DNA from 4 places in the Streptomyces sp. NPDC088915 genome. Region 4 is predicted to be linked to each of the others. Evidence: riboswitches for the same ligand, from Rfam matches in the RefSeq annotation. Region 4 holds a riboswitch; each other region holds the start of a gene.

Evidence for each region. A riboswitch is a leader RNA that binds a small molecule or an ion and turns the genes downstream of it on or off. The one in region 4 is predicted to bind cobalamin.
Region 1: it holds a riboswitch for cobalamin, as region 4 does, so the genes downstream of both, ACIP5O_RS29235 (ribonucleoside-diphosphate reductase subunit alpha) here and metE (5-methyltetrahydropteroyltriglutamate--homocysteine S-methyltransferase) in region 4, are expected to answer to the same signal.
Region 2: it holds a riboswitch for cobalamin, as region 4 does, so the genes downstream of both, ACIP5O_RS17305 (cobalamin biosynthesis protein) here and metE (5-methyltetrahydropteroyltriglutamate--homocysteine S-methyltransferase) in region 4, are expected to answer to the same signal.
Region 3: it holds a riboswitch for cobalamin, as region 4 does, so the genes downstream of both, ACIP5O_RS18290 (CoA-acylating methylmalonate-semialdehyde dehydrogenase) here and metE (5-methyltetrahydropteroyltriglutamate--homocysteine S-methyltransferase) in region 4, are expected to answer to the same signal.

What each region holds. Positions count from the first base shown of each region.
Region 1 is NZ_JBIVIR010000018.1:66,974-74,191, reverse strand. Features, by position in the region: gene ACIP5O_RS29255 (HD-GYP domain-containing protein) at 1-116, shown strand, start outside; gene ACIP5O_RS29250 (hypothetical protein) at 196-1,176, shown strand; gene def (peptide deformylase) at 1,244-1,882, shown strand; gene ACIP5O_RS29240 (ribonucleotide-diphosphate reductase subunit beta) at 1,962-2,975, opposite strand; gene ACIP5O_RS29235 (ribonucleoside-diphosphate reductase subunit alpha) at 2,975-5,350, opposite strand; cobalamin riboswitch at 5,479-5,619, opposite strand; gene ACIP5O_RS29230 (GNAT family N-acetyltransferase) at 5,669-6,178, opposite strand; gene mctP (monocarboxylate uptake permease MctP) at 6,261-7,218, opposite strand, start outside.
Region 2 is NZ_JBIVIR010000008.1:273,228-280,445, reverse strand. Features, by position in the region: gene ACIP5O_RS17320 (alpha/beta hydrolase) at 1-181, opposite strand, end outside; gene ACIP5O_RS17315 (anion permease) at 591-1,865, shown strand; gene ACIP5O_RS17310 (hypothetical protein) at 1,878-2,099, shown strand; cobalamin riboswitch at 2,219-2,350, shown strand; gene ACIP5O_RS17305 (cobalamin biosynthesis protein) at 2,383-3,354, shown strand; gene ACIP5O_RS17300 (cobyric acid synthase) at 3,351-4,868, shown strand; gene ACIP5O_RS17295 (putative cobaltochelatase) at 5,134-7,218, shown strand, end outside.
Region 3 is NZ_JBIVIR010000009.1:153,436-160,653, forward strand. Features, by position in the region: gene ACIP5O_RS18280 (enoyl-CoA hydratase/isomerase family protein) at 1-186, opposite strand, end outside; gene ACIP5O_RS18285 (acyl-CoA dehydrogenase family protein) at 183-1,319, opposite strand; gene ACIP5O_RS18290 (CoA-acylating methylmalonate-semialdehyde dehydrogenase) at 1,337-2,836, opposite strand; cobalamin riboswitch at 3,047-3,225, opposite strand; gene ACIP5O_RS18295 (hypothetical protein) at 3,444-3,953, shown strand; partial or broken gene ACIP5O_RS18300 (mechanosensitive ion channel family protein) at 3,983-5,108, opposite strand; gene ACIP5O_RS18305 (MFS transporter) at 5,207-6,607, opposite strand; gene ACIP5O_RS18310 (LysR family transcriptional regulator) at 6,725-7,218, shown strand, end outside.
Region 4 is NZ_JBIVIR010000019.1:139,979-147,196, forward strand. Features, by position in the region: gene ACIP5O_RS30590 (short-chain fatty acyl-CoA regulator family protein) at 1-784, opposite strand, end outside; gene aceA (isocitrate lyase) at 1,113-2,396, shown strand; gene aceB (malate synthase A) at 2,496-4,103, shown strand; cobalamin riboswitch at 4,669-4,817, shown strand; gene metE (5-methyltetrahydropteroyltriglutamate--homocysteine S-methyltransferase) at 5,004-7,218, shown strand, end outside.

The DNA.
Region 1 (7,218 bases), on a different contig from region 4:
TGGAGCGGCTCCGGCTCGGCACCGCCCGGGACCACCACCCGGACGTGGTCGAGTGCCTGGCCAGGGTCCTGGCCCGGGGCGGGGCCGCCGGGATGACCCCGGTCGTCCCTGGGTAACCCATGGGTAATGAGCGCGCGTCCGACCGGGCATGGTTGGATGCGAACAAGAGGGTGAAGCGACCGGCAGGCGGGAATCGTGAAGATCTTCGGGAAGGTACGGCATCGGCCCTCCGCCTCGTGGCGGCAGGCCACCGACCGCGCGTTCACGCTGATCGGCGACGGCCGGTACGAGGACGCGGGCGCGCTCCTGACGCGGGCGGCGGACCTGGAGCCCTGGCTCTCCGAGTCCTGGTTCAACCTGGCGCTGCTGCACAAGTTCCGGCACGACTGGGAGCAGGCCCGGGCCGCCGGGCTGCGCGCGGTCGCCCTGCTCGACAAGGAGACCGGCGCTCCCGACTGGTGGAACGTCGGCATTGCCGCCACCGCGCTCCAGGACTGGCCGCTGGCCCGCCGCGCCTGGCAGGCGTACGGACTGCGGGTGCCCGGGGCCGCCTCCGGCACGGGCGAGCCCGCCGGCATGGACCTGGGCAGCGCCGCCGTCCGGCTCTCGCCCGAGGGCGAGGCCGAGGTCGTGTGGGGCCGCCGGCTCGACCCGGCCCGGATGGAGGTGCTCTCCATCCCGCTGCCGTCCTCCGGGCGCCGCTGGGGCGAGGTCGTCCTCCACGACGGCGTGCCGAACGGCGAGCGGACCACCACCGCCGGGCCCTCCTATCCGGTCTTCGACGAGATCGAGCTGTGGGCGCCCTCGCCCGTCCCCACCTGGGTGGTCCTCCTGGAGGCCGCCACCGAGGCCGACAGGGACGCCCTGGAGCAGCTGGCCGCCGAGGCGGGCTTCGCCGCCGAGGACTGGTCGTCCTCCGTGCGGCTGCTCTGCCGCGCCTGTTCGGAGTCGACCATGCCGAGCGCCGAGGGCGAGGGCGAGCACTCCGACCCGCACGACCACAGCGAGCCGGGCCACCCCGGGCCGCTCGGCCACCGCTCGCCCGGCGAGCTGTGGGTGCCGGAGCGGGAGTGCGGCATCGCGGCCCCGGCCGGGCTCGTGCGCGGGCTCCTCGACGGCTGGGTGGCGGACAGCCCGGACAGCCGCGAGTGGCGGGATCTCGAAGAGGTCTGCTGAGCGGTCCGTCCCTTCCCCGTAGGCTGTCCTCCGACGGAATCGGGTTTTCAGGAAGGCGCGGCCGGACATGGCGCAGCAGGAGACGGACGAGCAGACGCAGATCGACGACGACGGCTTCGTCGTGGACACGGAGGACTGCGAGGCGCGTGAGCTCGCCCACCGTGAGCGCGGCAAGGCCCGCCCGATCACGGTCGTCGGCAACCCCGTGCTGCACAAGGAGTGCAAGGACGTCACCGAGTTCGACGACGGGCTCGCGGCGCTGATCGACGACATGTTCGCCAGCCAGAAGGCCGCCGAGGGCGTGGGCCTGGCCGCGAACCAGATCGGCGTGGACCTCAAGGTCTTCGTCTACGACTGCCCGGACGACGAGGGCGTCCGGCACACCGGCGTCGTGATCAACCCGGTGCTCCAGGAGCTGCCGGCGGACCGCCGCGTCCTGGACGAGTCCAACGAGGGCTGCCTCTCCGTGCCGACCGCCTACGCCGAGCTGGCCCGCCCGGACTACGCCGAGGTCCACGGCCGGGACGCGCAGGGCAACCCGATCAAGGTGCGGGGCACCGGCTACTTCGCCCGCTGCCTCCAGCACGAGACGGACCACCTGTACGGCCGCCTCTACATCGACCGCCTCTCCAAGCGGGACCGCAAGGACGCCCTGCGCCAGATGGAGGAGGGCACCCCGCGCTACGAGACGGTCCCGAACGACTGATCCACGCGCGCGTACGTATCGCGTACGTATGCGGAAGGGCCCCGCACTCTCCGGAGTGCGGGGCCCTTCCACGTACCGTCTAGAAGTCCTCGTCGAGGTCCACCGAGCCCTCGACCGCCACCTGGTAGGCGGACGGGCGGCGCTCGAAGAAGTTGGTCAGCTCCTGGACGCCCTGGAGCTCCATGAAGGAGAACGGGTTCTCCGAGCCGTACACCGGGGCGAAGCCGAGGCGCTGGAGGCGCTGGTCGGCGACGCACTGGAGGTACTCGCGCATCGACTCGGTGTTCATGCCCGGCAGGCCGTCGCCGCACAGGTCGCGGCCGAACTGGAGCTCCGCCTCCACGGCCTCCTTCAGCATGTCCGTGACCTGCTGCTGGAGCGCGTCGTCGAAGAGCTCGGGCTCCTCCTTGCGGACGGTGTCCACGACCTCGAAGGCGAAGTTCATGTGCATCGTCTCGTCGCGGAAGACCCAGTTGGTGCCGGTCGCCAGACCGTGCAGCAGGCCCCGGGACCGGAACCAGTACACGTAGGCGAAGGCGCCGTAGAAGAACAGGCCCTCGATGCACGCCGCGAAGCAGATCAGGTTCAGCAGGAAGCGGCGGCGGTCGGCGGCCGTCTCCAGGCGCTCGATCTTCTCGACCGAGTCCATCCACTTGAAGCAGAACTGCGCCTTCTCGCGGATGGAGGGGATCTCCTCGACCGCGTCGAACGCGGCGGCGCGGTCGTCCGGGTCGGGCAGGTAGGTGTCGAGCAGCGTCAGGTAGAACTGGACGTGCACGGCCTCCTCGAAGAGCTGCCGGCTCAGGTAGAGCCGCGCCTCGGGGGAGTTGATGTGCTTGTAGAGCGTCAGGACCAGGTTGTTCGAGACGATCGAGTCGCCCGTCGCGAAGAACGCGACCAGACGGCCGATCATGTGCTGCTCGGCCGGGGTCAGCTTGGCGAGGTCGGCGACGTCCGAGTGGAGGTCGACCTCCTCGACGGTCCAGGTGTTCTTGATGGCGTCCCGGTAGCGCTCGTAGAAGTCCGGGTAGCGCATGGGGCGGAGGGTGAGTTCGAAGCCCGGGTCGAGCAGGTTCTTCTGTTCGGTGGACATTACTGGCAGGCCTCGCAGGACTCGGGGTTTTCCAGGGAGCAGGCGACCGCGTCGGGGTCGGCGACCTGCTGGACGGGGATGGGCGCGGCGGCGGCCGTCGACGCCTGGGCGGCGCGGGCGATCCGGGTGGCCGGGCGGGAGCGCAGGTAGTACGTCGTCTTGAGGCCCTGCTTCCAGGCGTACGCGTACATCGACGACAGCTTGCCGATGGTCGGCGTCTCCAGGAACAGGTTCAGCGACTGCGACTGGTCCAGGAACGGGGTGCGGGCGGCGGCCATGTCGATCAGGCCGCGCTGCGGGATCTCCCAGGCCGTGCGGTACAGCTCGCGCACCTCGGCCGGGACCCAGGTGAAGCCCTGCACCGAGCCGTTGGCGTCGCGCAGCGCCTCACGGGTCTGCGCGTCCCACACGCCGAGCTTCTTCAGCTCGTCGACGAGGTACGAGTTGACCTGGAGGAACTCGCCCGACAGCGTCTCGCGCTTGAACAGGTTGGAGACCTGCGGCTCGATGCACTCGTACACGCCGGCGATCGAGGCGATCGTCGCGGTCGGCGCGATGGCGAGGAGGAGGCTGTTGCGCATGCCGACGGCGGCGATCCGCTCGCGCAGGGCGGTCCAGCGCTCCGGCCAGTTCAGCTCGACGTCGTAGTGGTCGGGGTGCAGCACGCCCCGGGCCGCGCGGGTCTTCTCCCAGGCCGGCAGCGGACCGCTGCGCTCGGCGAGGTCGGCGGAGGCCTCGTACGCGGCGAGCATGATCCGCTCGGCGATGCGGGTGGAGAGCGCCCGCGCCTCGGGGGAGTCGAAGGGCAGCTTCAGCTGGAAGAAGACGTCCTGGAGGCCCATGGCGCCCAGGCCGACCGGACGCCAGCGGGAGTTGGAGCGGCCCGCCTGCTCGGTCGGGTAGAAGTTGATGTCGACGACCCGGTCGAGGAAGGTGACGGCCGTGCGGACGGTCGCGTCCAGGCGCTCCCAGTCGATGTCCGAACCGACCACGAACGCGCCGAGGTTGACCGAGCCCAGGTTGCAGACCGCGGTCTCGCCGTCGTCGGTGACCTCCAGGATCTCCGTGCAGAGGTTGGAGGAGTGGACGGTGTGGCCGGGCTCGGCGGTCTGGTTGGCCGTCCGGTTCGAGGCGTCCTTGAAGGTCATCCAGCCGTTGCCGGTCTGGGCCAGGGTCCGCATCATCCGGCCGTACAGGTCGCGGGCTGGCATCGTCTTGCGGGCCAGGCCGGCCGCCTCGGCCTTGCGGTAGGCGGCGTCGAACTCCTCGCCCCACAGGTCGACGAGCTCGGGCACGTCCGAGGGGGAGAACAGCGACCACTCGGCGTCGGCGTTCACGCGGCGCATGAACTCGTCCGGGATCCAGTGCGCCAGGTTCAGGTTGTGCGTGCGGCGCTGGTCCTCGCCGGTGTTGTCGCGGAGCTCCAGGAACTCCTCGATGTCCGCGTGCCAGGTCTCCAGGTAGACCGCGGCGGCGCCCTTGCGGCGGCCGCCCTGGTTCACGGCGGCGACGGAGGCGTCGAGGGTCTTGAGGAACGGCACGATGCCGTTGGAGTGCCCGTTGGTGCCCCGGATCAGCGAACCGCGGGCGCGGATGCGGGAGTACGAGAGGCCGATGCCGCCCGCGTGCTTGGAGAGGCGCGCGACCTGGTGGTAGCGGTCGTAGATGGAGTCCAGCTCGTCCTGGGGGGAGTCCAGGAGGTAGCAGGAGGACATCTGCGGGTGGCGGGTGCCGGAGTTGAAGAGCGTGGGGGAGGACGGCAGGTAGTCCAGGCGGCTCATCAGGCCGTACAGCGCGGCCACTTCGTCGAGCGCGCGGACGCTCTCGTCCTCGGCCAGGCCGCAGGCGACGCGCAGCATGAAGTGCTGCGGGGTCTCGATCACCTTGCGGGTGATCGGGTGGCGCAGCAGGTAGCGCGAGTAGAGGGTGCGCAGGCCGAAGTAGCCGAAGCGGTCGTCGCCGGCGCGGTCGATCGTGGCGTCGAGGCGGTCGGCGTGCAGCGCGACGAACTCGGCGGTGCGGTCGGCGATCAGGCCCTCGCGGTGGCCGACGGCCACCGAGGAGGAGAAGTTCACCGAGCCCTGGGAGGCGGCCTCGTCCGCGATGGTGATGGTGAGGAGCCGGGCGGCGAGCCGGGAGTACGCGGGGTCCTCGGCGATCAGGCCGGCGGCCGCCTCGGTGGCCAGCTCGCGCAGCTCCGCCTCGTCCGCGGCGGAGCTGCGGCCGCGGAGCGCGGCGGCGGCGACCTTGCCGGGGTCGGTGTCGGGGAGATCGGCGGTGAGGTCGGTCAGGGTCCGCAGCAGTACGGTCCCGGGGCCGTCGCTCTCGACCGCGGAAGCCTCGGCCGAAGCCGGATCGGCGGGCGCGATGGTCACGTGGGGGCTCTCCCTCGCTCGGCTCGGGGCCTCGGCGGGGGAGGGCGGACGGGCGGGCGTCCAGGCATGACGCGCCGCGTCCACCGGCCCACTCCGCGAGGCCCGGACGTCTGGGCACCCGGAACGGAAGGACCGGGCGCACTGTCGGCAGGTGTTCGGACTCACCCCGGACGAAACCGCACGAAGTACACCGTTGCGGGACAGTTCCGGATTCGCGCCGGATTCCCCTGCGTCGACAGCGAGGACGAGCATACATGTGGGGGGCGCCGCTCGTGGCACCCCCCACATGTTGTGTCGTCCCCTGGACGGGACGTGGGCTCAGAAGTCCAGGGAGTAGGTGCGCAGAGAGTGATCGGGGATCGGCTCCCAGTCCCGGTGCGGGGTGCGGACGAAGCCCATCCGCTCGTAGATCCGGTGCGCCGCGACCATCTCGGCGCCCGTCGAGAGCACGATCCGGGCGCACCCCGGCAGGGCCCGCGCCCGGTCGACACAGGTCCGTACGAGCGCCTCCCCGATGCCCCGGCCGCGGGCCTCCCGGGCGACCGCGAGCATCCGGAACTCGGCCTCGCCGGGCACGGCGATGTCGGCCCACGGGGTGCCGCCCCGGGCGAAGGTCACGCCGCCGACGATCCGGCCCGCCGCGTCCCGGGTGTCCTCCGCGACGAGGACCTCGCTCTCGCGGGCCCGGCGCGCCGTGTCCCGCAGCACCTCCAGGTAGGAGTCCTCCGTCCCGTACGTCAGCAGTCCGTCGTCCAGATAGGCGCGTCCGGTCAGCTCGCCGAGCACCTCGTACTCCTCGGGCCGTACCGCCCTGATCGTGAAGTCCATGGGGGGAAGTGTGCCTGCCCGGTACGTGACGGGACCCGGGGCCTCCTGGTGGAGGTCCCGGGCCCTTTGCGTACGGCCGGCGTCAGTGGGTCGGCGCGGTGACCTTCTCCATCTCGACCTGCACGCCGGGGTCGCCGGCGTCGGCCGTGTAGTCCGACGGGGAGGTCTCGTCGACGCCCTCGGGGGCCTTGACGGCCTTGAGGACGAAGGTGAGGACCACGGTGACCACGACGTTGAGGACGAAGGCGGTGAGGCCGATGTAGCCGATCTCGCCGATGCCCGGGATCTCGGCGGAGGAGCCGCCGAAGTGCTTCTGGGTCGGGCTGGCGACGCCGTAGGCGGCGACCGTGCCGTAGACCATGCCGACGGCCCAGCCCGCGAGCAGCGCCCAGCGGTGGAACCAGCGGGTGAACAGGCCGCCGACCAGGGCCGGGAAGGTCTGCAGGATCCAGATGCCGCCGAGGAGCTGGAAGTTGATCGCGACCGTCTTGTCCATGGTGAGGACGAAGGCGAGCGCGCCGACCTTGACCAGGAGCGAGACGATCTTGGAGACCTTGGTCTCCTGCGCCGGGGTGGCGTCCTTCTTGATGAAGTCCTTGTAGATGTTCCTCGTGAAGAGGTTGGCCGCGGCGATGGACATGATCGCGGCCGGGACGAGCGCGCCGATGCCGATCGCGGCGAACGCGACGCCCGCGAACCAGTCGGGGAACATGGTCTCGAAGAGCTGCGGGATGGCGAGCTGGCCGTTCTTCACCTGGATCCCGGCGGCGATCGCCATGAAGCCCAGCAGCGCGAGCAGGCCCAGCATCAGCGAGTACAGCGGCAGGATCGTGGTGTTGCGGCGGATGACCTCGCGGCTCCGGGACGACAGCGTCGCCGTGATGGAGTGCGGGTACATGAAGAGCGCGAGCGCGGAGCCGAGCGCGAGCGTCGCGTACGTCCACTGGCCGGCCTCGCCGGGGACGAGCGCGCCGCGCGGCTTGCCGGTCGCCGGGTTGGTCTGCGCGTACGCCTTGCCCGCCTCGGCGAAGATCTCGTCG
Region 2 (7,218 bases), on a different contig from region 4:
GGGTGAGGGTGATCCGGTCGGGGCCCGTGGCGTGCACGGTCAGCCGGGGATCGCCGGGCAGGGGGCGTACGGACGACGCCTTGAGGGCGAGGTCGCTGGCGTACCGGCCGGCCGCGACCGCGGCCGCGCCGACACCGAACAGGGTGGTGACGGCCGCTGCCGTCGCTGTAGCCGGGCGCACACCCCCAGTGTCCGCAGGACGGGGCCGGGATGCCACCGGAAGGGGCGGAGTCGTTACCGAAGGACCCGAGGGAGCGGAGTCGCCCCCGAAGAAGCGGAGGTCGCCACTCCGGGGAGTGACGCGGGTCTCCTCGGCGGGGTCCCCCGGTCGGGTGGTCCGGTCCGGGGAGCGGAACGGGGCGGCACGGGAGGAACCGGGGCAGGCCGCCGAGGCCTTGCGGGGCCCGGATTACCCGGGGTCGCAGGGCGCCCGCATCGTGGACGCCCCTCCCCCGGACCCTCCCCCGGGGACCAAGCGGAATCTCTTGGCACCGGTTAGGGACACCACGCCGCCCGCCCCAGTTCATCTTCCGTTCACCCAGGTTGCTTACGTTCGACCAGCCACTGACGTCAAACGATTGCCTGGGTAAATGGAACACATCACGCTGCTGCTCGCCATTGTGGTCGTGACAGCTCTCGTGTTCGATTTCACGAACGGTTTCCACGACACCGCGAACGCGATGGCCACGACCATCTCGACCGGTGCGCTCAAGCCCAAGACGGCGGTGGCCATGTCCGCCGTGCTCAACCTCGTCGGCGCGTTCCTGTCCGTGGAGGTCGCCAAGACGATCTCCGGCGGGATCATCAACGAAGAGGGCATCCGCACAGAGGTGATCTTCGCCGCGCTGGTCGGCGCCATCCTGTGGAACCTGCTGACCTGGCTGCTCGGACTCCCGTCCAGCTCCTCCCACGCGCTCTTCGGCGGTCTCATCGGCGCCGCGGTCATGTCGGCCGGCTGGTCGGCCGTGAACGGCTCCACGATCGTCACCAAGGTCCTCATCCCGGCCGTCGCCGCGCCGGTCGTCGCCGGCCTCGCCGCGATGGCCGCCACCAAGCTGACGTACAAGATCAAGGCCAACCCCGAGGCGAAGGCCACGGCCAAGGGCTACCGGGCCGGCCAGATCGCCTCCGCCGGTCTCGTCTCCCTCGCCCACGGCACCAACGACGCCCAGAAGACGATGGGCATCATCACCCTCGCCCTGGTCACCCAGGGTGTCGTCGCCCCCGGCTCGAACCCGCCCCTGTGGGTCGTCGTCTCCGCCGGCGTCGCCATCGCGCTCGGCACCTACCTCGGCGGCTGGCGCATCATCCGCACCATGGGCAAGGGCCTCACCGACCTCCAGCCGCAGCAGGGCTTCGCCGCCCAGACCAGCGCCGCGACGGTCATCCTGGCCTCCTCGCACCTCGGCTTCTCCCTCTCCACCACCCAGTCCTGCTCGGGTGCCGTGATGGGCGCGGGCCTCGGCCGCAAGGGCGGTGTCGTCCGCTGGTCGACCGCGACCCGGATGTTCGTCGCCTGGGGCCTGACCCTGCCCGCCGCGGGCCTGGTCGGCGCCGGCGCCGAGTTCCTCACCAAGCAGGGCACCTGGGGCATCGCCGCCGTCGCGGTCCTGCTCGTGGCCGGCTCGGCCGTCATCTGGTCGCTGTCCCGCCGCAAGCCGGTCGACCGGCACAACGTCACGGCCGACGACCTCGACGCCTCCGACGCCGAGCCCGCGGGCGTGGTGACCACCGCCATCGCGGCCGTCACCCCGCCGCCGGCCGGCTCCGTCGCCGCCGTCACCGACGAGGACCTCAAGGCGACCATCCCCGCCCCGGCCCCCACCGACCCGACCGCTCCCCCGGCCCCGGCCGCGAAGGTCTAAGGAAAGCACCGCATGAAGATCGACTGGGCAGCCCTCGGCTCCGTCTTCGGAGTCAGCCTCGTGGCGACCGTCGCCCTGGTGGGCCTCTTCTCCCTCGGCATCGTCGGCCTCACCAAGCAGGAGGAGGCCACCGCCCGGGGCGGCTCCGCCGCCCTGGCCCGCACCGGCGCCTACGCCTGCTTCGGACTGTGCCTCGCGGCCGTGGCGTACGGCATCTACCTGATCGTCGTCTGACGGCCCCGCTCCACCGGCCGGGCGGTCCGCACCTTCGGGTGCGGGCCGCCCGGCCGCTTCTCTGTGGTGCTCCGCACAGTGCGCCGCCGCAGGTCAAAGCTGGGTTGACGCCCGTTCTCGGCGCGTGGTGGACTGCCGAGGCCATTACGGCGGCAGCAGAGGAAGTCCGGTGCGAATCCGGCGCGGTCCCGCCACTGTGACCGGATCCGAGGGTCCGGGAGTCAGGAACTCTCGCCGCCGGTCACGTCGATCCAGGGCGCGGACCCTGAGTGAGGACACAGCCATGCCCGGGCGCCCCAGAGCCACCGGTGTCTTCGCGTACGGCGCGGCCGCGGGCCTCGCCGTCGACCTGCTCCTCGGCGATCCCCGCCGGGGCCACCCCGTCGCCGCGTTCGGCCGGACCGCCGCCGCCGTCGAAGGGCGCCTCCACCGCGACCACCGCGGCTGGGGCGCCCTGCACGCGGCCGTCTGCGCCGGTTCCACCGTCGCCCTCGGCGCCCTCGCCGCCCGGGCCGTACGGAACCGGCCGGCCGCCGCCGTCGCGCTGACCGCCGCCTCCGTGTGGGCCGTCGTCGGCGGGACGACCCTGGGCCGGGAGGCCCGTGCGATCGGCGGGGCGCTGGCCGCCGGGGACCTGGAGGTGGCCCGGGAGCGGCTTCCGCACCTGTGCGGGCGCGACCCGCGGTCCCTGGACGGTCCCGCGATGGCCCGCGCGGTCGTCGAGTCGGTCGCCGAGAACACCTCGGACGCCGTGGTCGGCGCCCTGTTCTGGGGCGCGGTCGCGGGCGTGCCGGGGCTCGTCGGCTTCCGGGCCGTCAACACCCTGGACGCGATGGTCGGCCACAGGTCCCCCCGGTACCGCCGCTTCGGCTGGGCCTCGGCCCGCCTCGACGACCTGGCCGGCTGGCCGGGCGCGCGCCTGACGGCCGCGCTCGCGACCGTCGCCGGCGGGAATCCGCGCGGGGCCGCCCGGGCCTGGCGGGCGGACGCGTCGAAGCACCCGAGCCCCAACGCGGGCCCGGTCGAGGCCTCCTTCGCGGGCGCGTTGGGCGTACGGCTCGGGGGCACCCTCTCGTACGGCGGGCGCGTCGAGCACCGGCCGGTGCTGAACGGGGAGGGGCGGGCCGTCGAGGTGGCGGACGTCGAACGGGCGGTGGCGCTCTCGCGCCGGGTGACCGCGCTGACCCTGGCCGCCTGTGTGGGCGGCCGTCTGATCGCCGACGCCGTGCGGCGCGGGAAGCGGAGGACTTCATGAGGGGCGGGAGGGGCGGGGGGCTGCTGGTCGCCGGGACCACGTCCGACGCGGGCAAGAGCGTCGTGACGGCCGGGATCTGCCGCTGGCTGGTCCGCAAGGGCCTGAAGGTGGCGCCGTTCAAGGGGCAGAACATGTCCCTCAACTCCTTCGTCACGCGCGAGGGCGCCGAGATAGGCCGGGCCCAGGCCATGCAGGCGCAGGCCGCCCGGGTCGAGCCGACCGCGCTGATGAACCCGGTGCTGCTCAAGCCGGGCGGCGACCGCTCCAGCCAGGTCGTCCTGATGGGGAAGCCGGTGGGCGAGCTGAGTGCGCGCGGCTACCACGGGGGCAGGCAGAAGGAGCTGTTCGAGCCGGTCATGGCGTGCCTGGAGGAGCTGCGGAGCACGTACGACGCGGTGATCTGCGAGGGCGCCGGCAGCCCGGCCGAGATCAACCTGCGGCGCACCGACATCGTGAACATGGGCGTGGCGCGGGCCGCGCGGCTGCCCGTGGTGGTGGTCGGGGACATCGACCGGGGCGGGGTCTTCGCCCAGTTCTTCGGCACGACGGCGCTGCTGTCCCCCGAGGACCAGTCGCTCGTCGCCGGGTACCTGGTGAACAAGTTCCGGGGCGACGTGAGCCTCCTCGAACCCGGGCTCGACATGCTGTACGGCCTGACCGGGCGCCGGACCTTCGGCGTCCTGCCGTACGCGCACGGGCTCGGGATCGACGAGGAGGACGGCCTGAGGGTTTCCTTGCGGGGCGCGGTCCGCGAGTCGGTCGTGGCGCCGCCGGTCGGCGCGGACGTGCTGCGGGTCGCCGTGTGCGCCGTCCCCCTGATGTCCAACTTCACGGACGTGGACGCGCTGGCGGCCGAACCGGGCGTGGTCGTCCGGTTCGTGGACCGGCCCGAGGAACTGGTCGACGCGGACCTGGTGGTCGTGCCGGGCACGCGCGGCACGGTGAAGGCGCTCGCCTGGCTGCGGGAGCGAGGCCTCGCGGACGCCCTGGCCCGGCGCGCGGCCGAGGGCCGCCCGGTGCTCGGCATCTGCGGCGGCTTCCAGGTCCTGGGCGAGCGGATCGAGGACGAGGTCGAGTCGAGGGCCGGTGTGGTCGACGGGCTCGGACTCCTTCCCGTACGGGTGCGGTTCGGGGTCGAGAAGACCCTGGCCCGGCCGGTCGGCGAGGCGCTCGGCGAGCGGGTGGAGGGGTACGAGATCCACCACGGCGTCGCGGACGTGCGGGGCGGGGAGCCCTTCTTGGACGGGTGCCGGGTCGGCTCCGTGTGGGGCACCCACTGGCACGGCTCCCTGGAGGGCGACGGCTTCCGGCGGGCGTTCCTGCGAGAGGTCGCGGCGGCGGCCGGACGCCGGTTCGTCCCGGCCCCGGACACGTCGTTCGGCGCCCTGCGCGAGGAACAGCTCGACCGGCTCGGCGACCTGATCGAGGAGCACGCGGACACGGACGCGCTGCTGCGCCTCATCGAGGAGGGCGCCCCGGCGGGGCTGCCGTTCGTGCCGCCGGGGGCGCCGTGAGCACGGGGGCGCGGCCCGGGGCCGCGGTGGGCGGGGGCGGCGCGAGGACGCGCGGGCGCCGCATGGAGGAGGCGCCGGACCCGGGATGGCACCGCGCGGAACACGCACCCGATCCGGGATGGTCGCGCGCACGACACGCACCCGACCCGGGATGGTCGCGCGTCCAGGAGACGCCGGGTCTGCGGCGGGGCCGCGCGACGGAGGCGTCGGGCCTGCGGCCGGACCGTTCACGTCGGCACAACGAATCCGAGGAGAGGACCACCCGATGAGCACCCGGTACCCGTTCACCGCCGTCGTCGGCATGGACGACCTGCGGCTCGCGCTGCTCCTGAACGCCGTCAGCCCCGCCGTGGGCGGCGTGCTCGTCCGGGGTGAGAAGGGCACCGCCAAGTCCACCGCCGTGCGCGCGCTCGCGGAGCTGCTGCCCGCCGTGCCGGTGGTCGCGGGCTGCCGGTTCAGCTGCGACCCGGCCGCGCCGGACCCGGGCTGCCCGGACGGGCCGCACGAGGCGGGCACGGGGACCGAGCGGCCCGCGCGGATGGTCGAGCTGCCCGTCGGCGCCTCCGAGGACCGGCTCGTCGGCTCGCTCGACATCGAGAAGGCGCTCGCGGAGGGCGTGAAGGCCTTCGAGCCGGGGCTGCTCGCCGACGCCCACCGGGGCATCCTGTACGTCGACGAGGTCAACCTCCTGAGCGACCATCTGATCGACCACCTCCTCGACGCCGCCGCCATGGGCTCCTCCTACGTCGAGCGCGAGGGCGTCTCCGTGCGCCACGCCGCCCGGTTCCTGCTCGTCGGGACCATGAACCCCGAGGAGGGCGAGCTGCGGCCGCAGCTCCTCGACCGGTTCGGGCTCACCGTCGAGGTCGCCGCCTCCCGCGAGCCCGAGCAGCGGGTGGAGGTCGTGCGGCGGCGGCTCGCCTTCGAGGACGACCCGGCCGCGTTCGCCGCGCGCTGGACCGGCGAGGAGAGCGCGCTGCGCGAGCGGATCGTCGCCGCCCGCGCCCTGCTCCCGCAGGTGGTCCTCGGGGACGCCGTCCTGCTCCAGATCGCCGCGACCTGCGCCGCGTTCGAGGTGGACGGCATGCGCGCCGACATCGTCATGGCCCGCACGGCCACCGCGCTCGCCGCCTGGGCCGGGCGGACCGAAGTGTCCTCCGAGGACGTGCGGCAGGCCGCGCTCCTGGCCCTCCCCCACCGCCGCCGGCGCTCGCCCTTCGACGCGCCCGGACTCGACGAGGACAAGCTCGACGAGACCCTGGAGCGGTTCAAGGGCGAGGACCCGGACCCCGACCCGGAGCCGGACGGCCCGGGGGACGGCGGCCCGGACGACGGCGGCCCGGGTGACGGCGGGGGCGGTCCGGACGGTGGCGGCGTCCCGCCGCAGGGCGACGGGCCCGCGCCCGAGGACGTACCGGCGCCGGAGGAGGCTCCCGTACCGGAGCAGGCGCCCGCCCCGCAGCAGGCCGGTGCCGGTTCCGGCGAGCGGGCCGCCGTCAAGGCCGCCGAGCCCTTCCGTACGAAGGTGCTCAGCGTGCCCGGTCTCGGCGAGGGCGCGGCCGGGCGCCGCTCCCGGGCCCGCACCGAGCACGGCCGTACGACCGGCTCCACCCGGCCCCGGGGCGCGCTGACCAAGCTGCACCTGGCGGCGACCGTGCAGGCCGCCGCCCCGCACCAGAAGGCGCGCGGGCGGACCGGGCCGGGGCTCGTGGTCCGGCGCGACGACCTGCGGCAGGCGACCCGGGAGGGCCGCGAGGGCAATCTCGTGCTCTTCGCGGTCGACGCCTCGGGCTCGATGGCGGCCCGGCAGCGGATGAGCGCGGTCAAGGGAGCGGTGCTCTCACTGCTCCTCGACGCCTACCAGCGGCGCGACAAGGTCGGCCTGGTCACCTTCCGGGGCCGGGACGCCGAGGTGGCGCTGCCGCCGACCTCGTCCGTGGACGCGGCCGCCGCCCGGCTCGAACAGCTTCCGACGGGCGGGCGCACGCCCCTCTCGGCCGGGCTGCTCAAGGCCCACGACGTGCTGCGGGTCGAGCGGCTGCGGGACCCCTCGCGCCGCCCGCTGCTCGTCGTGGTGACGGACGGGCGGGCGACCGGGGGGCGCGCGGCCGGTGACCCGGTGGCGCTCGCCGCCCGCGCGGCGCGGCTGCACGCCGCCGAGGGCACGGCGTCGGTCGTCGTGGACTGCGAGACCGGCCCGGTGCGGCTGGGGCTCGCGGGGCAGCTCGCGCGTGAACTCGGCGGCACGGCCGTGACCCTGGACGAGCTGCGCGCCGACTCGATCGCCGGCCTCGTCAGGGACGTACAGGCAGGACAGACAGGACACGCAGCACAGGCATCCAGGAGGGCC
Region 3 (7,218 bases), on a different contig from region 4:
CGCCCCCCGGACCACGACCGTCTCCACGGCCGGGTCGTGCTCCCACGTGGTCAGGGCCTCGTCGATGCGGAGCACCATCGCGTGGGTGAGCGCGTTGAGCGCCTTCGGACGGTTCAGGGTGAGGTACCCGGCCCGCCCCTCGACATGGACGAGGACGTCACCGGAGCCGTGCTTCCCGGCGCTCACCGCAGCGCCTCCGTGAGCCCCCGGGCGACGATGACCCGCATGATCTCGTTCGTTCCTTCCAGGATCCGGTGCACCCGCAGATCGCGGACGATCTTCTCGATGCCGTACTCGTTCAGGTAGCCGTAGCCGCCGTGGAGCTGGAGCGCCCGGTCGGCGACCGCGTACCCGGTGTCCGTGGCGAACCGCTTGGCCATCGCGCACAACCGCGGGGCCTGCGGATCGCCCCGGTCCAGGGCGTCCGCCGCCTGCCGCACCAGCGCGCGGGCGGCGGCCAGTTCGGTGGCCATGTCCGCGAGGCGGAACTGCAGCGCCTGCGCGTCGAGCAGCCGGGCCCCGAAGGCCTCCCGGTCCGCGAGGTGGGCCAGGCTGCGGTCCAGGGCGCTCTGCGCGCCGCCGAGCGAGCAGGCGGCGATGCCGAGCCGGCCGCCGTTGAGCCCGTTCATGGCGATGCGGAAGCCCTCGCCCTCGGCGCCGAGGCGCCGGTCGGCGGGGATCCGCACCCCGTCGAGGACCACCTGCCGGGTGGGCTGGGCGTTCCAGCCCATCTTCCGCTCGTCGGCGCCGAAGGAGACGCCCGGGTCGTCGCGCTCGACGACGAAGGCGGTGACCCCGCCGGGGCCCTCGGCGCCCGTACGGGCCATGACGACGTACACGGCGGAGGCGCCCGCCCCGGAGACGAACTGCTTCACCCCCGTCAGGACGTAGTCGTCGCCGACCCGCTCGGCCCGGGTGCGCAGCGCGGCGGCGTCGGAACCGGCACCCGGCTCGGTCAGGCAGTAGCTGCCGAGCCGGCGCGCCGAGCACAGGTCCGGGAGCCAGCGCCCGCGCTGGGCGTCGTCGCCGTACCGGCCGATCATCCAGGCGACCATGTTGTGGATGGAGAGGTACCCGGCGATCGAGGGGCAGCCGGTGGCCAGGGCCTCGAAGACGAGGACGCCGTCGACCCGGCCGAGGCCGGAACCGCCGTGCTCCTCGCGGACGTAGACGCCGCCGAGGCCGAGCCCCGCGGCCCTGCGCAGGACGTCGACCGGGAAGTGCTTCTCCCGGTCCCAGGCGACGGCGTGCGGGCCGAGCTGCTCCTGCGCGAAGTCGAGGGTGACCTCCGCCAGGGCGAGCTGGTCCTTCGTGAGCATGCTGGTGGACACTCCGCTCACCCCATCGTCGGCATGGTGAAGCTCGCGCCCTCCTTGACCCCGGAGGGCCAGCGCGAGGTGACGGTCTTGGTGCGGGTGTGGAAGCGGATCGAGTCCGGCCCGTGCTGGTTCAGGTCCCCGAACCCGGACGCCTTCCAGCCGCCGAAGGTGTGGTACGCCACGGGGACCGGGATCGGGACGTTGACGCCGACCATCCCGGTGTCGACCCGGCGCGCGAACTCGCGGGCGGTGTCGCCGTCCCGGGTGAAGAGGGCGACGCCGTTCCCGTACGCGTGCTCGCTGGGCAGCCGGAGCGCCTCCTCGAAGTCGGCGGCGCGCACGACGCACAGCACCGGGCCGAAGATCTCCTCGCGGTGGATCCGCATCTCCGGGGTGACCCGGTCGAAGAGCGAGGCGCCCGCGAAGAAGCCGTCCTCGTGGCCGGGCAGGGTGAACCCGCGTCCGTCGACGACGAGTTCGGCCCCCTCCTCCACGCCGATGTCGACGTAGCGGGTGACCCGTTCCAGGGCGTCCCGGCTCACCAGCGGCCCGAAGTCGGCCTCCGGGTCGTCGGAGCGGCCGATCCGGAGGGCGGCGACGCGCTCCTTCAGTGCGGCCACCAGCCGGTCGGCGGTCTCCTCGCCGACGGGCACGGCGACGGAGATCGCCATGCAGCGCTCGCCCGCCGAGCCGTAACCGGCCCCCACCAGGGCGTCGACGGCCTGGTCGAGGTCGGCGTCGGGCATCACGATCATGTGGTTCTTGGCGCCGCCGAAGCACTGGGCGCGCTTGCCGTGGGCGGCGGCCGTCGCGTAGATGTGCGCGGCGACCGGGGTGGAGCCGACGAAGCCGAGGGCCTGCACGCGGGGGTCTTCGAGGAGGGTGGTGACGGCCTCCTCGCCGCCGTTGACGACGTTGAGGACACCGGCCGGGAGCCCCGCCTCCAGGAACAGCTCCGCGAGCCGGAGCGGTACGGAGGGATCGCGTTCGGACGGCTTGAGGATGAAGGCGTTGCCGCAGGCCAGGGCGGGTGCGGCCTGCCACAGCGGAATCATCGCGGGGAAGTTGAACGGGGTGATGCCGGCGACGACGCCGAGCGGGCTGCGCAAGGAGTGCACGTCGATGCCGGTTCCGGCGTTGTCGGTGAACTCCCCCTTGAGGAGGTGGGGAGCGCCGGCGGCGAACTCCACGACTTCGAGCCCGCGTTGCAGATCGCCGTGGGCGTCCGCGACGGTCTTGCCGTGCTCGGCGGACAACAGCCTCGCCAGCTCGTCGCGTTCGCCCTCGACGAGCCGGAGGAACCGCAACAGGACGCGGGCGCGCCGCTGCGGGTTCCACGCGCCCCACTCCCGCTGGGCGGCGACCGCGTCCGCGATCGCCCGCTCGGTGTCGGCGCGGCCGGCGAGCGGGACGCGGGCCTGGACGGCGCCGGTGTTGGGGTCGTACACGTCGCCGAAGAGGCCGGACGTGCCGGCGGTGTGCTTCCCGCCGATGAAATGGGTGAGTTCACGGACCATGGGGGCCTGCTCTCGTCAGGTCGGATCCGGGGATGGCACGGCGGACCGCCGGCCGCACCGGGTGGGTGCGCCGCGGGGGGACGCCGTGGGACGGGGCGGCGCGGGGCCGCCGAAGAGCTACGTGGACGCGGGGGTCGCCGCTCGCTCCGCCGGATCACCAGGGTCGTGGGTACGGACCGGTGCCATGCGTGTCTGCTCCATCCTCGTGGACAACACGGAACGCTCCGCGGCCGGTATCCTGACTCCCGGATCCCCGCGTGCCGCCCGCCTTCCCGACGGACCTCGTCAGTGACGTGTGGACGGCGGCACACTCCCCGGTCACAGTGGCGGGACCGTGCCGGATTCACACCGGCTTCCCTGCACCGCGGACCTTGTGTCACGAACATATAGTTGGACGTCCTAGTAAGTCCACCCCCGCGCCCCGCCACCATCCGTGTCGGCCGGATCCCGCCGATCCCCCTGCGGCCGGCCGGACCTCCGTCGCGCACGGGGTCTCCCGGGGCGTCCGGGCCTTCCTCCGCTCCCGAGGTCTGTCAGGCGGATCAGGACCGTCGGCGTGCCCGGAAATTCCCGGCCGCGCCCTCCGACGACCGGGCAGAATCGCGGCATGACCGCCCCGCACCTCGACGAGGAACCGCCCGAGCACCGGAGGTTCGCCCGGTACCTGGAGGCTCTGGAAGCCGTACCGGAGGAGGCCGAGGCCGAGCTGGTGTCCGCCGTCCTGCGCGACCGGGACGCGACGATGGCCGGCAGCGCGGTGGTCCGTCACCTGGACCGCAGGGCCGCCGGCCTCCTGGCCGGCCCGCACTTCACGGAATGGGCCCGGCGCCTCGCCGAGACCGTCGCGGCCCACGACTTCCCCGCCCGCCGCCTGCGCGAGTGGTCCCTGCTCCACGCCCTCGTACAGGACGAGGCCCGGTCCCCCGGAGAACTCCTCGACGCGTCCGACTGGCTCCAGCGCACGGCCGCCTCCCGGCGCTTCGCGACGCCGCCCACCGCCCTCGCGCTCCTGGCCGAACGGGGACGCACCCGCCGCGTCCGGAGCGAGGCGAGCCGAATGCTGTGGTACGGGCCGGTCCTTCGCGGCCGGTCGTCGGCGCACGAGCCGCCGGTCTGAGCGGACGGACCCGCGCGGGTCGTTCGACACCGCCCCGTACGCGGAGCGGGCCGCCGTCCACCACCTCGCCCTCGTCGCCCCGGCCGAGCCCCCGGCGACTCAGGCCGCCTTGCCCGACTCCTCGGGGGCGGAGGCGGTGACGACCCGGGGAAGGGCGCCCGGGTGCTCCCGGGCCAGCCAGCGCACGAGTTCCTCGCGTACGGCGCAGCGGGTCGTCCACAGGTCGTCGGCGTCCTTGGCGGTCACGATCGCGCGGACCGTGATGGCGGTGGGCGACGTGTCCGTGACGGCCAGGTCCCAGCCGCGCCCGTCCCAGGCCGGACAGGCGGCGAGGAACTCCCGCAGGTGCGCCCGCATGAGCGCGACGGGCGTGGAGTGGTCGCAGTGGACGAAGACCGACCCCGTCATCTGGGCACCGCCCCGCGACCAGTTCTCGAACGGACGCGAGGTGAAGTACGAGACGGGCAGCGTCACCCGGCGCTCGTCCCAGGTCCTGACCGTGAGGAAGGTCAGCGTCACCTCCTCCACGAGACCCCACTCGCCGTCGACGACGACCGTGTCCCCGATGCGGACCATGTCGCCGAAGGCGATCTGGAAGCCGGCGAAGAGGTTGCCGAGCGTCGACTGCGCCGCCACGCCGGCCACGATGCCGATGATCCCGGCCGAGGCCAGCAGCGACGTGCCGAGGGTGCGGAAGGAGGGGAAGGTGACGAGGGCGACGGCGGCCGCGAGCACTCCGACGGCGACCGACACCACCCGCATGATCAGCGTGACCTGCGTACGGACCCGGCGCAGCCGCGCGGCGTCCCGCGCACGCCCGGCGTAGCGCGTGTACGAGGACTCCACGACGGCCGAGGCCGCCCGGATCGTCAGCCAGGCGCCGCCGCCTATCAGGCACAGCAGCAGCACGTGGCCGATCACCTGGGCGTGCTCGTCCAGGAGGGACGCGGCCGACGCCGGATAGGTCCAGCGGAGCAGGGCGGTCAGCAGGACGACGAACAACGGCGTACGGCAGCGGCGCAGCAACCCCCACAGCGGTGTCTCGTGGTGGCGCGCGTCCGCGTGACGGGCCAACAGGTCCGCCAGGCGGACCACGACGAACGCCACGAGGGCCGAGCCGCCGACGGATGCCGCCAGCCGAAGAACGCTCTCCATGTGCTCCCCAGTCGATGAGACGAACAGGTTCGTCGATGACGCCTGACCGCCGACCGGCACCCCAAACATCCCGCCGGACCGCCGCCGACGGCCCGGACTCACCCCACCTGGGGTTTCGGCGCCCCGTCGCCGCCGCGCCACCACGCGAGGGTGACGAGGGACACGGCCAGGACGAGACCGGCGACCACGCGGAAGCCGAAGGACATCGCGGTGGAGAAGACCTCCGAGCCGTGGGAGGAGAGCGCCGTCCCCATGACGGCGACGCCCAGCGCACTGCCGATCTCGCGGGTCGCGCCGTTCAGCCCCGACCCCAGACCGGCCCGGTCCTGCGGGAGGGAGGTCATGACGGCGGCCGACAGGACGGGGACGCACAGGCCCATGCCCAGGGAGAGGAGCACGAGGAAGAGGGCGTAGAGGGGGTACGGGGTGGAGGCGGTGGCGAAGGACATCAGGACCAGACCGGCGACGATGCCGGCCAGGCCGACGGCGACGACGCCGTCGCCGAAGCGGGCGGCCAGCCGGATGCTGTGGCGCGAGGCGACCATCATGCCGATCGCCAGGGGGGCGATCGCGCAGCCCGCGACCAGCGGCGAGTACCCCTTGGCGTACTGGAGGTACTGGGCGTTGACGTAGAAGAGGGAGAACAGGCCGAAGAACGCGGTCCCGACGCCGAGGGCGCCGGCCCGCAGCCTGCGGACGCGGAAGACGCGCGGGTCGAGCAGCGGGCGCTCCGCGCGCAGCGAGCGCGTCACGAACAGCGCGATCAGGACGGCCGACAGGAGCAGCCCGCCGATCACCCGCGCGGACGCCCAGCCGGACGAGGGCCCCTCGATGATCCCGTACAGCAGGGCCCCGACGCCCGCGACGAGCAGGGCCGAGCCCGGCAGGTCCAGGGTCGCGGGCCGCCGCCCGCCGCGCGGCGCGAAGCGGGCCGCCAGCAGGCCGAGGACGACGGCCGGCGGCGCGACCGACAGGAACAGGCCCTGCCACGGCAGGTACTGGAGGGCCAGACCCCCGCCGATGTTCCCGACGACACCGGCGATGCCGGTCGCGGCCGTCCAGACGGCGACCGCCTGCGGCCGCCCGGCCGGTTCGGTCACCTCCAGCATCAGCGACAGGGTGGCCGGCATGACGAGCGCCGCCCCCACGCCGGTGACGGCCCGGCCGGCGATCAGGACGGCCACGCCGGGAGCGGCCGCCGACACGAGGGCGCCGACCGCGACCAGGGCGAGCCCGGTCAGGAGCGCGCCCTTGCGGCCGTACCGGTCGCCGAGCGCGCCGGCGGGGATCAGCAGGCAGCCGAAGACCAGCACGTAGGTGTCGACGATCCACAGCAACTGGCCGGGGGAGGGCGCGAGCGCGCTCGCCGCCAGCTTCGGGATCGCCAGGTTGACCGCCGCCACGAGCGACACCACCAGCACGGAGCACGCGGCCATGACGGCGTACACGGCCCGCAGGCCGACGGGGCGCGGCGCGGGACGCACTTCATCCAGGAGCATGGGAAGGATCTTTCGTTCGAAGAGACCGAAGGAGGGGGCCGGCCGACCGTGCTGCCACGGTAGGCTCGCACCGGACTTGCCTTCAAATGCAACTTCGCGAAGAGATAAGTGCACGCCATGCAACTGAATCTGGACCTGAACCTGCTGGTCGCCCTGGACGCCCTCCTGGAGGAGGGCAGCGTCGGCGGCGCCGCCGACCGGCTCAACCTGTCGTCGCCCGCGATGAGCCGGACCCTCGGCCGCATCCGGCGCGCCCTCGGCGATCCCGTACTGGTCCGCTCCGGGCGCGCCATGGTCCCCACCCCGCGCGCCCTTGCCGTACGGGCCGAGGTCCACGAACTGGTCGTACGGGCCCGCGCCGTCTTCGCGCCGGCCGGCGAGATCGACCCGGCCCGCCTCGAACGGGTCTTCACCGTCCAGGCGGACGAGTCCCTGGTCGTCCGCCTCGGCGCACCGCTCCTGACCCGGATGCGGGCCGAAGCCCCGGGCGTCTCCCTCCGGTTCCTGGGCGAGGGCCCGCAGGACGTGCAGTTCCTCCGCGAGGACCTGGCCGACCTGGAGATCGGCAACATCACGGGCACCGGCCCCGAGACCCGGATCGAACCGCTCCT
Region 4 (7,218 bases):
GGGCCAGGGACCAGGTGCGGGAGCCCTCCTCGTAGTCCTCGGAGGCGTACGCGGAGAGCAGGGCGTCCTGTTCGAGCAGGGCGAGCTGGGTGGCCATGCGGAAGGCCTGCTGGCCGGGGCGCAGCCGGGGCGAGAGGTGCAGGATGCGGGCGGCGGGGTCGTAGCGGTGGAGCTGCCGGTCGGCCTCGGCGTCGGCGGTGATCCGGACGCCGTGGCGCTCGTCGAGCCGGGCGGCGAGGGCGCGGCGCACCTCTCCGGGGCGGACGCCGATCTCCTCCGCGAGCTCCTCGGCCGCCAGGTCGGCGTCGTGGAGGTAGTTGCGGCGCCGGTAGAAGAACTCGCGGATCTCCTCGTGCGGCGTGCGGGCGCGTGCCGGGTCCGGGGCGAGGGAGTCGTCGCGGTCGCCGGTCAGGGCGGCGAGGCGTTCGGTGAGGGCCTGGCGGCCGCGGCCGAGGTCGAGGAGGACGGCGGCCACGTGCGGGAGGCGGGAGGCGAGTTCCGCGAGGTCGGCGGCGGAGAGCGCGGCGCGGTCGAGTTCGTCGGCGAGGGTCTCGCGCAGGTCGGCCAGGAGCCGGCCGGTGTCCCGCTCGGAGAAGAAGTCGGGGTCGACGCCGAACGACTCGGTGACCCGCAGGAGGACGGGGACCGTGAGGGGGCGGGTGTCGTGCTCCATCTGGTTCAGGTAGCTGGGCGAGATCCTGAGCACCCTGGCCAGGTCCGCCTGGGTCAGCCGGCGCTCCTCGCGCAGGCGTCGCAGCCGCGCTCCGGCGTAGATCTTGCTCACGGCTGTCCTCCCTCGGGTCGTGCGTGGGCCACACCCTAGGCCAATCCGCGTCCTTTCAGAGCTTCGCAAACTTGGCAGGCCTGCGTCGGAAGATTCGCAGAAGTTGGCGGGCGGCCACGGTTGTTGGCACGGAGTGCCACTGCGAGAGTCGGACCACGGCCCGCCGTGCCCCACCAGGAGGCGGAGTTCGGGGCACGGCTCATGCCCTGACGTCGTAGGACCCGGTCGTCTCCGCCCGGGGCCCGGCGGGCCGCCCGTCATCTCGTACGGAGCCCCGCGACCCTTCGCAGGGCTTCGCAAAGTTCGACACCCCCCGGGAGGGACCATCATGGCGCAGGCAGGAAACCAGGCGGCCGAAGAGCTGGCGCGGCAGTGGGCCACGGACCCCCGCTGGAAGGGCGTCGAGCGCACCTACGGCGCCGAGGACGTCGTCCGCCTCTCGGGCAGCGTCCGCGAGGAGCACACCCTCGCCCGGCGCGGCGCGGAGCGCCTGTGGCGGCAGTTGCACGAGCTCGACTACGTCCACGCGCTCGGCGCGCTGACCGGCGGCCAGGCCGTGCAGCAGGTCCGGGCCGGGCTCCAGGCGATCTACCTGTCCGGCTGGCAGGTCGCCGCCGACGCCAACCAGGCCGGCCACACCTACCCCGACCAGAGCCTCTACCCGGTCAACTCGGTGCCGCAGGTGGTCCGCCGGATCAACAACGCGCTGCTGCGCGCCGACCAGATCGCCACCGCCGAGGGCGGCACGGACACGACGGACTGGCTCGCGCCGATCGTCGCCGACGCCGAGGCCGGGTTCGGCGGTCCGCTGAACGCCTTCGAGCTGACCAAGGCGATGATCGCGGCCGGTGCGGCGGGCATCCACTACAAGGACCAGCTCGCCTCGGAGAAGAAGTGCGGCCACCTCGGCGGCAAGGTGCTCGTGCCCACCTCGCAGCACGTCCGCACCCTCAACGCGGCCCGGCTCGCCGCCGACATCGCCGGCACCCCGACCCTGGTCATCGCCCGCACCGACGCCCTCGCCGCGAACCTGCTGACCAGCGACGTCGACGAGCGCGACGCCGAGTTCGTCACGGGCGAGCGCACGGCGGAGGGCTTCCACCGGGTGCGGGGCGGCATGGCGCCGGTCATCGCCCGCGGCCTGGCCTACGCCCCGTACGCCGACCTCATCTGGGTCGAGACCGGCACCCCGGACCTGGCGCAGGCCCGCGAGTTCGCCGAGGCCATCCACGCCCAGTACCCGGACCGGATGCTCGCCTACAACTGCTCGCCGTCCTTCAACTGGAAGGCGGCCCTGGACGACGACCAGATCGCCAAGTTCCAGCGCGAACTGGGCGCCATGGGCTACAAGTTCCAGTTCATCACCCTGGCCGGCTTCCACTCGCTCAACCACGGCATGTTCGACCTGGCCCGCGGCTACGCGGAGCACGGCATGACCGCCTACGTCGATCTCCAGGAGCGCGAGTTCGCCGCGCAGGAGCACGGCTTCACCGCCGTCAAGCACCAGCGCGAGGTCGGCACCGGCTACTTCGACCTGGTCTCCACCGCCGTCAACCCCGCCTCCTCCACGACCGCGCTCGCCGGGTCCACGGAGGAGGAGCAGTTCCACTAAGGGGGTGTCTCCCGAGCCGCGGGGGCGGGTGTCCACGTCACCCGTCCCCGCACCCCTCCCCGTACCACTCGCTCCTCCGCTCCCCTTCAGGAGACACCGATGACCACCAGCGCCGTCCCTACCCGCCAGGTCCGCGTGCTCGCGGCCCCGGGCGACCGCCACGACGAGATCCTCACCGCCGACGCCCTGGACTTCGTCGGCCGTCTCGCCACCGCCTTCACCGAGCGCCGGCGGTGGCTCCTGAAGGAGCGGCGCCGGCAGGCCATCCGGCTCGCCACCGGCTCGCCGCTCGACTTCCCTCTCACCACCTCCGCCGTGCGCGCCGACCCGGACTGGCGGGTCGCCCCGCCCGCCCCCGGGCTCATCGACCGCCGGGTGGAGATCACCGGTCCGCCGGAGCGGCGGGCGGCCGTCGACGCGCTCAACTCCGGTGCCAGTGCGTGGACGGCCGACTTCGAGGACGCCACCGCGCCCACCTGGGAGAACGTGATCGAGGGCCAGCTCGTCCTGCTCGACGCGTGCGAGCGGCGCCTCGACTTCACCACCGCCGAGGGCCGGGAGTACCGGCTCCGCGAGGGCCGGCTGCCGACGATCGTGGTCCGGCCGCGCGGCTGGCACCTCGACGAGGAGCACCTGGAATTCGACGGCGGCCCGGTGCCGGCCGCGCTCGTCGACTTCGGCCTGTACTTCTTCCACTGCGCCCGGCGGCGGATCGACGCCGGATACGGCCCGTACTTCTCCCTGCCCAAGCTGGAGAACCGGTACGAGGCGCGCCTCTGGAACGACGTGTTCCTGCTGGCCCAGGAGCTCCTGGACATCCCCCGGGGCACCGTCCGCGCGACCGTCCTCGTCGAGACGATCACGGCCGCGTTCGAGATGGAGGAGATCCTGCACGAGCTGCGGGAGCACAGTTCGGGGCTCGACGCGGGCCGCCGGGACTACCTGTTCAGCCTGATCAAGACCTTCGGCCACCGCTCCGACTTCCTGCTGCCCGACCGGGCGAAGGTGACGATGACGGCGCCGTTCATGCGGGCGTACACCGAGCTGCTCGTGCGGACCTGCCACCGGCGCGGCGCCCATGCGATCGGCGCCACGGCCGCCCGGGTCCCCGCCGGGGACCCGGCGGCGCACGAGGCCGTGCTCGCCGCGGTCCGCCTGGACAAGGAGCGGGAGGCGGAGGACGGCTTCGACGGCTCCCGGGTGGCCCACCCGGGCCTGGTGCCGGTCTGCCGCGAGGTCTTCGACGGGGTGCTCGGGGACCGCCCGCACCAGCTCGACCGGGCCCGCGAGGACGTGCGGGTGACCGCCGGGGAGCTGCTCGCGGTGCGCCGGGTCGGCGGGCCGCCGACCGAGGAGGGCGTCCGCGCCAACATCACCGTGGTGCTGCGCTACTTCGACGCCTGGATCCGCGGGCAGGGGTCGGTCACGGTCGACGGCCTGGTGGAGGACGCCGCGACCGCCGAGATCGCCCGCGTCCAGATCTGGCAGTGGCTCCGGCACCGGACCGTCGACCGCGGCACGGTCCTGGAACTGCTCGACCGCGAACTGGCCGCGCTCGGCGCCGAGTTCCCGTGGGCGGCGCTCGACGAGGTGCGGGCACTCTTCGAGAGCGCCGCGCTCGCCGCCGAACTGCCCCTCTTCTTCACCCCGGAGGCGTACTCCCGCCACCTCGTCCGCACGGTGACGGCCGCCGAGGTGGCGGCGTGAGCGCCGGTCCGGGCGGCGGCATCCGGCGCGTCGGGGTCGTGGGCGGCGGCCGGAAGGCCGATCGGGGGTTCCCCCTGTACGACCGGGCGGAGACGCCCGGACGGCCGGCCTGAGGAGGCCGGCGCCCGCCGCCGGGGAAGAGGCCCGGTGGAGGGTCCCGAGAGAGGACCCGGCGGCGGTACGGCGAGGGGCCGGGGGCGGGTGGTGCCGCCCCCGGCCCCGCTGCCGTGCCGTGCCGCACGCCCGGCCCGTGGGTCCGGTCCCGCACACCCGGTCCGTGCGTCCGGTCCCGTGCGCCCGGCCGCGTGCCCGATCCGTACGCCCGGTCCCGCACGCCCGATCCGTACGCCCGGTCCCGCACGTCCGGTCCCGTACGCCCGCCCGCGTGCCCGGCCCGTACGCCCGTCCCCGTACGTCCCGCAGATCCGTCCCCGTCCCCCCGCCGTTCACCCGCGCGTCTCGTCGGCTCGCCCGAATGGCGAGATACCCGTCCCCACTCCCGGTGCAGACCCCGTACCCTGGCCGGGCAGCTGGTTCGCCCCCGTCCGCCAGGCGGGAGGCGTCGTAAGAGGGAACCCGGTGGGAATCCGGGACTGCCCCGCAGCGGTGAGCGGGAACGACCGCCGTCATACGCACTGGGCCCGGGAAGGGTCTGGGAAGCGACGGCCAGTAGGAGTCGTGTACAGCGCGACGTGCCCGTGAGTCCGAAGACCTGCCCGTTGCCCGCACGCGGACGATTCCGCGCGCGGACATCCCGGTGACCTCGAGGGCGGGTCGGCGTACATACCGACGGACGACCGCGCCCCGCCGCGCGTGTTCGCAACCGTCCGGTCCGTCGCCCCTTCGCGTCCTCGTCCCGTCCCCGGGACCTCAGGGATTCATCTCGCGAAGGAGATCTCCGTGACCACGAAGTCCGCAGCCGCGGCAGCACGGGCCACCGTGTACGGCCACCCCCGTCAGGGCCGGGACCGGGAGCTGAAGAAGGCGGTCGAGGGCTACTGGAAGGGCCGCGTCACCGCCGGCGCCCTCCGGTCCACCGCCGCCGAACTGCGCCGCACGCACTGGCGGCAGCTCGCCGGGGCCGGTGTCCACGAGGTGCCGACCGGCGACTTCTCGTACTACGACCACGTCCTGGACACCACCGTCATGGTGGGCGCGATCCCCGCGCGGCACCGCGAGGCCGTCGCCGCCGACGCGCTGGACGGCTACTTCGCCATGGCGCGCGGCACCCAGGACGTCGCTCCGCTGGAGATGACGAAGTGGTTCGACACCAACTACCACTACCTGGTGCCGGAGCTGGGCCCGGACACGGTCTTCACGGCCGACTCCTCGAAGCAGGTCGCGGAGCTGGAGGAGGCCCTCGCCCTGGGGCTGACGGCCCGTCCGGTCCTCGTCGGACCCGTCACCTACCTGCTGCTCGCCAAGCCCGCACCGGGCGTGGCCGCCGGCTTCGATCCGCTGACCCTGCTCGACCGGCTCCTGCCGGTGTACGCGGAGGTCCTCGCGGACCTGCGCGCGGCCGGCGCCGAGTGGGTGCAGCTCGACGAGCCCGCGCTCGTCCAGGACAGGACCCCGGCCGAGCTGAACGCCGCCGCGCGCGCCTACCGCGACCTCGGCGCGCTCACCGACCGGCCGCGGCTCCTCGTCGCCTCGTACTTCGACCGGCTCGGCGACGCCCTGCCCGTCCTGGCCGAGGCGCCCGTCGAGGGTCTCGCGCTCGACTTCACCGGCCCGGCCGCCGCCAACCTGGAGGGGCTCGCCGCCGTCGGCGGGCTGCCCGGGAAGCGGCTCGTCGCCGGTGTGGTCGACGGCCGCAACATCTGGGTCAACGACCTGGAGAAGTCCCTGGCCACCCTCGGCACCCTCCTCGGCCTGGCCGACCGGGTCGACGTCTCCGCCTCCTGCTCCCTGCTCCACGTGCCGCTCGACGCGGCGGCCGAGAAGGGCGTCGACCCGCAGATCCTGCGCTGGCTCTCCTTCGCGCGGCAGAAGGCCGCCGAGCTCGCCACGCTGGCCAGGGGCCTGTCGCGGGGGACGGACGCGATCGCCGGCGAGCTGGCCGCCAACCGCGCCGTCCTCGCCTCCCGCGCCACCTCCCCCATCACCCGGAACCCGGCCGTGCGCGCCCGCGCCGGGGCCGTCACCGGGGCCGATGCCCGCCGCTCGCAGCCGTACGCCGAGCGGGCCGCCGCCCAGCGCGCCCACCTGGGCCTCCCGCTGCTCCCGACCACCACCATCGGCTCCTTCCCGCAGACCGACGAGCTGCGCGCGGCCCGCGCCGACCTGCGGGCCGGCCGGATCGACACGGCCGGGTACGAGGAGCGGATCAGGAACGAGATCCGGGAGGTGGTGGCGTACCAGGAGAAGACCGGCGTCGACGTCCTGGTGCACGGCGAGCCCGAGCGCAACGACATGGTGCAGTACTTCGCCGAGCAGCTCGACGGCTACCTCGTCACCCGGCACGGCTGGGTCCAGTCGTACGGCACCCGCTACGTCCGCCCGCCGATCCTGGCCGGTGACGTCTCGCGGCCCGAGCCGATGACGGTGCGCTGGACGGCGTACGCCCAGTCCCTCACGTCCAAGCCCGTCAAGGGGATGCTGACGGGCCCCGTCACCATGCTGGCCTGGTCGTTCGTCCGCGACGACCAGCCGCTCGGCGAGACCGCCCGGCAGGTGGCGCTCGCCCTGCGCGACGAGGTGGGCGACCTGGAGGCGGCCGGCGCCTCCGTCATCCAGGTGGACGAGCCGGCGCTGCGCGAGACGCTGCCGCTGCGGGCCGCCGACCGCCCGGCGTACCTCGACTGGGCGACGGAGGCGTTCCGCCTGGCCACCGGCGGGGTGCGGCCGGACACCCAGATCCACACCCACATGTGCTACGCCGAGTTCGGGGACGTCGTGCAGGCCATCGACGACCTCGACGCCGACGTCATCAGCCTGGAGGCGGCCCGCTCCCACATGCAGGTGGCCCGGGAGCTCGCCGCCCACGGCTACCCGCGCGAGGCCGGTCCCGGCGTCTGGGACATCCACTCGCCCCGGGTGCCGAGCGCCGAGGAGGCGGCGGACCTGCTGCGCACCGGTCTGGAGGCCGTCCCCGCCGAGCGCCTGTGGGTCAATC